One region of the Luteibacter aegosomatissinici genome, then DNA from elsewhere that is predicted to be linked to it. Evidence: predicted binding sites of a transcription regulator. Region 1 holds the regulator's gene; the other holds the start of a gene.

Region 1 (4,212 bases):
CTCGCCCATCAAGGCGGCCACGGATGACCCGAGGCGGGCGGCCGCGTCTGCGCGAGCCTTCGAGAGCGCCGCGGCTGCGGTGTCGTAATCCGAACGCAGGCGGTCGCGCTCTCGGCCAAGGCGCTCAAGGGCATCGCCGGCACCTTCCAGTTCGGCAAGGCGCTCACGCAGTTCCTCGGCCTTCGCCGTCAGCTCCTCGATCGGCAGGCGATAGCGGCGCGACAGGTCGTGTAGATGAGTGAGGTGGGTATCCACCTCGGCCAGGCGCTCGGGGTCGAGCTCTACGTCCTGCGCGTAACGGCCCAGGCCATCCACGGCTTCGCCGACCTGGATCTGCGCGCTGTCGAGCAGTTCCAGCGTGGGTGCCAGCGTGGCGTCCAGTTCGGCCAGGCGGGAGAGTTCAGCATGGGCGCGGAGCAGGGCGCGGCCAATGGCGAATTCGCTTTCGCCATCCAGCAGTTCCACCACGCCGTTGGCGCCTTCGGCCAGGCGGCCGGCGTTGGCGAGGCGGCGGTGCTGGGCTTCGAGCTCCTCGAGCGCGGCGGGGGCCAGGGCCCAGCGATCCAGCTCTTCCAGCTCGTGGGCGAGCAGTTCGATCTGGTGTTCGCGATCATCGCCGCCTGACAGTGTTCGAATCTTCGCCACGGCATCCCGCCAGGCCTTCGCCAGCTCGCGCACACGCGCCTGGGCCTCCTCGTTGCCGGCGAAGGCATCGAGCAGGGCCATCTGGTGCTGGCGCGAGAGCAGGGCCTGGTGTTCGTGCTGGCCGTGGATCTCGACAATGAGGGCGGCCAGCGCGGACATCTGCGCCAGGCTGGCCGGGCGGCCGTTGATCCAGCCCTTGGAGCTGCCCTCGGTGCGGATCACGCGGCGCAGCTGGCAGGTCTCGCCATCGTCCAGCTCCTCCTGGCGCAGCCACCCCAGGGCTTCCGGCAGGCCGGCTAGGTCGAACTCGGCGGCCAGTTCGGCGCGGTCGCTGCCGGCGCGCACCATGCCGCTATCGGCGCGGGCACCGGCCAGGAGCATCAAGGCATCCACCAGCAGGGACTTGCCCGCGCCGGTTTCGCCGCTGACCACGGTGAGCCCGGGGCCAAAGGCCACCTCGGCTTCTTCAACGACGGCAAACTGGCGGACGTAGAGCGAGGTGAGCATGGGCACCGAAAGTGGCGAATGGAATCACGCCGATTGTAGCGGCAGGCGCGTCGCAGGAACCGAGACTTGCAAGCCGGGCGCGCAGACCTTATTGATAGCGCCTGTTACCGGACCCTTTAGCCCACCACGCGCATGAACCCGTTCTCTGGCCAAGATATCGATGCGCGCGCGCGGCGGCTGTTGCGTACCCTGATCTCACAGTACCTGTCAGACGGCGAGCCCGTCGGCTCACGTACCCTGGCGAAGTCCTCTGGCCTGGAAGTAAGCCCAGCCACCATCCGTAACATCATGGCGGACCTGGAAGAGGCCGGCCTGGTCGCTTCGCCCCACACCTCGGCGGGGCGTATTCCTACACCGCGTGGCCTGCGCCTGTTCGTCGATAGCCTGCTCGAGCTGAAGCCGCTGCCGCGTGACGACATGGCGCGCCTGCAGGGCGGCCTGCCGGGCCACCAGACCACCACGCGTGACCTGCTGGGCAATGTGTCCCACCTGCTTTCGGCGATGACCCACTTCGCCGGCGTGGTCACCGTGCCGCGCCAGGGCGATTTCCCCCTGCGCCACATCGATTTCGTGAACCTGCCCGATGCCAGGGTGCTGGTTATCCTCGTTTTCTCGGATAACCAGGTGCAGAACCGGGTCGTGCAGCTTTCCCGGCCCATTGATGGCCGCGAACTGGAGCAGGCTGCCAATTACCTCAATGCCCATTTTGCCGGGTTCCGCCTGGCCGATATCCGCGCCCACCTGGCCGCGGAACTGCGCGAGGCCGGCGGTGAGTTGAACCGCCTGCTGGCCAGCGCCGTGGAACTGGCCACGGCCTCGTTCGGCGATGAAGATACCGACGACGTGCTGGTGAGCGGCCAGACCAACCTGATGGGCTATTCCGAATTGGCTGATATCGACCGCCTGCGCGACCTGTTTGATGCATTCCAGCAAAAGCGTGAGCTGCTGCAGCTGATGGAAAACTGCGTCAAGGCGCCCGGCGTTCGGCTCTTCATCGGCGAGGAATCGGGCTTTTCGGCCCTGGATGGCTGCAGCATCGTCACGGCCACCTATGGGACCCCTGGGCGCATGCTCGGCGCGATCGGAGTTATTGGACCGACGCGTATGGCATATGAGCGGGTCATCCCGGTGGTGCAGGCCACGGCCGGATTGCTCAGCGACGCCTTGAATCGCGCCGTGGCGACCTCATAAACCGCCTCGGGAGGCGGGTTTAGTAATCCCCGCGAATGTCCGGCCCCTTCACGGGGGCCGCAGGCTTACATTTGGAGTAAACATGCAGAACCACGATCCCCACGCGACGGATCCGGCACAGGACGGCGAGAGCAACGTCAACGCCGATTTCGACGCCCTGGCCGCCAAGCTGGCGGTTGTCGAGGCCGAACTGGCCAGCGCGCGCGAGACCGTGCTGCGCGAGCGGGCGGAGATCGAAAACCAGCGCCGCCGCCTGCAGCGAGACCTGGAGCAGGCCCGCCGCTTTGCGAACGAGAAGCTGCTGGGCGACCTGCTGCCGGTGTACGACAGCGTGGCCCTGGGCCTCGCCAACGAAAACGCCGATGCGAAGACCCTGCGCGAAGGCCTCGAGCTGACGCTGAAGCAGCTGGAAAAGGTCACCTCGTCGAACGGGCTGGTCCTGGTCGATCCGCTGCACCAGCCGTTCAACCCGGAGCACCACCAGGCCATCAGCGCGGTCGATTCCACCGAGCACGCGCCGAACACGGTGGTCGCGGTAGTCCAGAAGGGGTTTGTGTTGAACGATCGCCTGCTGCGCCCGGCGCTCGTCGCGGTCGTCAAGGACAACTGAACAAAGCCCTGCGCAGCGCCGTTTGCGGCACGCCAGGGAGTCTCACCACATATTGAATCGATGGGGCACGTACCCCATTTCCAAACCAGTCGCGGCCGCGGGGGCCGCATTGAAATTCGGAGCAACTTTTATGGCCAAGATCATCGGCATCGACCTCGGTACCACCAACAGCTGCGTTGCTGTGATGGAGGGCACCACGGCACGCGTCATCGAGAACGCCGAAGGCGATCGCACCACGCCGTCCATCGTCGCGTTCACCAAGGACAACGAAGTCCTCGTGGGTGCGCCGGCCAAGCGCCAGGCTGTCACCAACGCCAAGAACACCTTCTACGCCGTGAAGCGCCTCATCGGCCGCAAGTTCACGGATGCGGAAGTCCAGAAGGACATCAAGCTGGTCCCGTACGGCATCGTCGCGCACGATAACGGCGACGCCTGGGTGCAGACCGCTGATGGCAAGAAGATGGCACCGCAGGAAATCTCCTCGAAGGTGCTGATGAAGATGAAGAAGACCGCCGAGGATTTCCTTGGCGAGTCGGTTACCGAAGCGGTCATCACCGTGCCGGCGTACTTCAACGACAGCCAGCGCCAGGCCACCAAGGATGCCGGCAAGATCGCCGGCCTCGACGTCAAGCGCATCATCAACGAGCCGACCGCGGCTGCCCTGGCTTATGGCCTCGACAAGACCGGCACGGCCGACCGCAAGATCGCCGTGTACGACCTGGGTGGCGGTACGTTCGACGTCTCGATCATCGAAATCGCCAACGTCGATGGCGAGAAGCAGTTCGAAGTGCTGGCCACCAACGGCAACACCTTCCTCGGCGGCGAAGATTTCGATAACCGCGTCATCGATTACCTCGTGGAAGAGTTCAAGAAGGAGCAGGGCATCGACCTGCGCCAGGATCAGCTCGCCCTGCAGCGCCTGAAGGATGCCGCTGAGCGCGCCAAGATCGAGCTTTCGTCGGCCCACCAGACCGACGTGAACCTCCCGTACGTCACCGCCGATGCCTCGGGCCCGAAGCATCTGAACATCAAGCTGACCCGCGCCAAGCTGGAGTCGCTGGTGGAAGACCTGGTGAAGGGCACCATCGAGCCGTGCCGCACCGCGCTGAACGATGCCGGCCTGCGCGTTTCGGATATCAACGAGGTCATCCTCGTCGGTGGCCAGACCCGTATGCCCAAGGTCCAGGAAGCCGTTAAGGACTTCTTCGGCAAGGAAGCGCGCAAGGACGTCAACCCGGATGAAGCCGTCGCCGTCGGCG
Region 2 (4,212 bases), 2.5 Mb from region 1:
GAGCATGACGTAGACGAGCGCGCCGACGATCACGGGCTGCTGGAACTGGGCACCCCACTGCAGGCCGTGCCCGGCCGCACGGATACCGACCACGACAAGGCCCAGCAGCGTGAACGCCAACATGACGCCCGCCGTGTACCAAAGGGCATGCTTACGGGCGGCCGCGGGGCTTTCACCGCTTTCCAGCACCGTGATCGCCTTCAGCGACAGCACCGGCAGCACGCAGGGCATCAGGTTGAGGATGAGGCCGCCCAGCAGGGCCAGGCCGATCGCGGCGATAAAGCCGACCTTCGCTTCGCCACCGGGCATCAAGTCGGCGGGTGGCGGCGTGGGGGCGACCTCGGCGGGCGTCGCGGTGGCCGGGGCCGATTCGGCGGTGTTGCTCACGGTGACAGCGCCCGAGGCGAGGTCCGCGCTCAAGTGACGGGTCATGACCGGGTAGCAAATGCCATTCTCCAGGCAGCCCTGGTAGGCGATGTCCAGCTCCACCTTCTTCGACGCATCCGCGCCCGTCAGTGGCACCGGCACTTCCACCTGGTCGAAATACACGATGGTGTCGCCGAAGTGCTCGTCGTGGTGGGCGATGCCGCTGGGCCAGTCCGGCTCGCCTGCGCTTACGCCCGCTGGCGAGGTGACCTTGATCTCGGTCTTGTCGCGGTAGAGGTAGTAATCCTTGGGCATCGTCCAGCGCAGGAGCAGGCTCTTGCCGTCCTTCGCAAGGGCTTCGAAGCGGAACGCCTGGTCGGCCGGGAGCGCTTGCGCGTCGGTACCCGGGGTGGCCGCCGGGGAGCCGAGCAGCGCGGCGCCGTTGCCCTTTGCCGCTGGCGCCGCAGGGCCCGTGTCGCCGGGAATCGTCGATGGGCCGCCGATGGTGAGCTTCAGGTGCTCGGTGTTCGGCGGGTAGCAGATCTTCGGCTCCACCTCGTGGCAGCCCTGGTACTGCACATCGAGGGCCAGTGTCTTGTTCGCCGCATCGGCCAGGGTGTAAGGCAGCGTGGCCTCGATGTCCCCGTGGTAGATCTCGACGTCACCCAGGTACTCGTCGTGCTTCTTGATGCCATCGGGCAGGGCCGGCTCGCCGAGCTTCACCGTGGCGGGATCAGCCGCCTTGATCTTGATCCGGCCACGGTACAGGTAGTAGTCCGGGGCGATGCGCCAGTGCAGCTTCACCACACCCGGCTGGCTGGCATCGGTGGTGAGATGGAAGGCCTGGGTGACCGGCAGCAGGTTGTCATCATCCTGCGCCAGGGCGGGCAGGGCGAACAGGCTGAGGCTGGCCAGGGCGGCCAGGCTCCGGATCAGGCGGGCGAACGACGGCATGGTGTCTCCATGGATCGGATCGGTGCGGCGACGAACCGCAAGGGCGTCGATGATTATGACCGGGTGAGTGCGGATTAGCTTGCAGCGGCGTTGCCGCAGGGCCGAACTGGCTTTTTTTGAACCCGGAGACCTTGAACCGTTTCGTAGCGCCGCCATGTCTCGGCCATCCAAAGCTCTTCCGATTGAGGGCGTGCTTTGGCTAGAATTCTGGCACTCACCCTGGCCAAGTGCTAACGGGGTGGCCATTTTCTTATTCATATCAACCACCTGCTTGGAGTTACCATGAGCAAGCTGCGCCCGTTGCACGATCGCGTCATCGTCAAGCGTCTGGAAGAGGAGCGCGTCTCCGCCGGCGGTATCGTCATTCCGGATAGCGCCACCGAAAAGCCCACCCGCGGCAAGGTCATCGCCGCCGGTAACGGCCGCATCCAGGAAGACGGCAAGGTCCGTCCGATGTCGGTGAAGGAAGGTGACACCGTCCTGTTCGGCAAGTACGCCGGCCAGGAAATCAAGATCGACGGCGAAGAGCTGGTCTTCCTGAAGGAAGACGACATCGTGGCGGTTATCGAAGGGTAAAGCGTGACGCGTCAGTAGTTAGCTGCCGACGCTCCGTTTTCGCACCCCGCCCCTGCTTCCGCTTATCTATTTACTCTTTACCTAAGGATTTTTCCCATGGCATCGAAAGAAGTTCGCTTCGGCGAAGACGTCCGCGCCCGCATGCTGAAGGGTGTGAACACCCTCGCCAATGCCGTCAAGGTCACCCTGGGCCCGAAGGGCCGCAACGTCGTGCTCGAGAAGAGCTTCGGCACCCCGACCGTCACGAAGGACGGTGTCTCGGTCGCCAAGGAAATCGAACTGGCTGACAAGTACGAGAACATCGGCGCCCAGATCGTGAAGGAAGCCGCCTCGAAGACCTCCGACGTGGCCGGTGACGGCACCACGACGGCCACCGTCCTCGCCCAGGCGTTCATCCAGGAAGGCCTCAAGGCCGTCGCCGCCGGCATCAACCCGATGGACCTCAAGCGCGGTATCGACCAGGCCGTCGTGGCCGCCGTCGGCGAGCTGAAGTCGCTGTCGAAGCCCACCGCTGACGACAAGGCCATTGCCCAGGTCGGCACCATCTCGGCCAACTCCGATGCCAACATCGGCGACATCATCGCTACCGCGATGAAGAAGGTCGGCAAGGAAGGCGTGATCACGGTCGAAGAAGGCTCGGGCCTCGAGAACGAACTCGACGTCGTCGAAGGCATGCAGTTCGATCGCGGCTACCTGTCGCCGTACTTCATCAACAACCAGCAGTCGCAGCAGGTTGAACTGGACGACCCGTTCATCCTCATCCACGACAAGAAGATCTCGAACGTCCGCGAACTCCTCCCGGCGCTCGAAGCCGTCGCGAAGGCCGGCAAGCCGCTGCTGATCGTGGCTGAAGAAGTGGAAGGCGAAGCCCTCGCTACCCTCGTCGTCAACACCATCCGTGGCATCGTCAAGGTCGCCGCCGTCAAGGCGCCGGGCTTCGGTGATCGCCGCAAGGCCATCCTGGAAGATATCGCCACGCTGACCAACGGCGTCGTCATCTCCGAGGAAGTGGGCCTGCAGCTCGACAAGGCCACGATCAACGATCTGGGCCGCGCCAAGCGCGTCGTCATCACCAAGGAAAACACCACGATCATCGATGGTGCCGGCGAAGGCGAGAAGATCCAGGCCCGCATCGGCCAGATCAAGGCGCAGATCGAAGAGACCTCGTCGGATTACGACCGTGAGAAGCTGCAGGAGCGCGTGGCCAAGCTGGCCGGCGGCGTTGCTGTCATCAAGGTCGGTGCCGCTACCGAAGTCGAAATGAAGGAAAAGAAGGCCCGCGTCGAAGACGCCCTGCACGCCACGCGCGCAGCCGTCGAAGAAGGCGTGGTCCCGGGCGGCGGCGTCGCCCTGATCCGTGCGCTCAAGGCCCTCGAAGGCCTGAAGGGTGCCAACCAGGACCAGGACCTCGGCATCGCCATCACCCGTCGCACGCTGGAAGCCCCGCTGCGCGCCATCGTCACGAACGCCGGCGAAGAAGCCTCGGTCGTGGTGAACAAGGTGAAGGAAGGCAACGGTAACTTCGGTTACAACGCTGCCAATGGTGAGTTCGGTGACATGATCGCCTTCGGCATCCTGGATCCGACCAAGGTCACCCGTTCGGCCCTGCAGTTCGCTGCCTCGGTCGCCGGTTCGATCATCACCACCGAAGCCGCCGTGACCGAAGTGCCGAAGAAGGACGACGGCGCTGGCCACGGTGCCCCGGGTGGCATGGGCGGCATGGGTGGCATGGACTTCTAAGTCCTGGTTTACCTGTTCGCTTTACGAAAAAAGCCCCGCGAAAGCGGGGCTTTTTTTGTTGACCGCAGGCATCCGCGGGAGCGCACCTGCGCGATCGGCCTCAGTAAGAAATCGTCGCCGATGTCGCCGTCGTGCTAAGCCCGTAATTGCACTGCGGGTCGATGCCGGACGTATCGCTCCCCTGCCACGGCGGGTTCGAAACCCGCGTATTGTTGCGGTCGTACACCTGGATATTGCGGAAGGTGATGGGTCCGCCGGGATACTCTCCGCAGGTCGATACGTTGTAGACCTCCAGGACCCCTCCGAAGACCCACGTGAGGTCGGCGTACGGGTTCGTCGTCAGCGAGCTGGTCTGGCCGGTCGTCGTATTCCGCGAATCGATCTTCCAGGTCGAACACGCCTGCCCAGCGGCGCAGGTCGAATAGGTGTCGCCCACAACGACATCGCCTGCTTTCGCCGCAACAGGATCGCTGTGGAACGTCGTGCCATCGACGCAGCAATTCCAGCTGGCGAGTGTCCAGGCCTTGTCGCCGTACCCATTCCAGCCGAGCACCGGCTGAAGGATCGATTGCACGG

Evidence for each region. Region 1 encodes HrcA, which represses chaperone genes, less so after heat shock. Its sites were predicted from a motif close to TTNGCACTCNNNNNNNNNGAGTGCNAA; they were not measured.
Region 2: the regulator HrcA is predicted to act here: its motif matches at 1,528-1,554, upstream of groES (co-chaperone GroES).

The regions. Positions count from the first base shown of each region.
Region 1 covers NZ_CP095742.1:3,146,502-3,150,713, reverse strand. The annotation lists gene recN (DNA repair protein RecN) at 1-1,152, opposite strand, end outside; gene hrcA (heat-inducible transcriptional repressor HrcA) at 1,285-2,343, shown strand; gene grpE (nucleotide exchange factor GrpE) at 2,426-2,953, shown strand; gene dnaK (molecular chaperone DnaK) at 3,084-4,212, shown strand, end outside.
Region 2 covers NZ_CP095742.1:619,036-623,247, forward strand. The annotation lists gene L2Y97_RS02760 (protein-disulfide reductase DsbD family protein) at 1-1,320, opposite strand, end outside; gene groES (co-chaperone GroES) at 1,603-1,896, shown strand; gene groL (chaperonin GroEL) at 1,993-3,636, shown strand; gene L2Y97_RS02775 (hypothetical protein) at 3,737-4,212, opposite strand, start outside.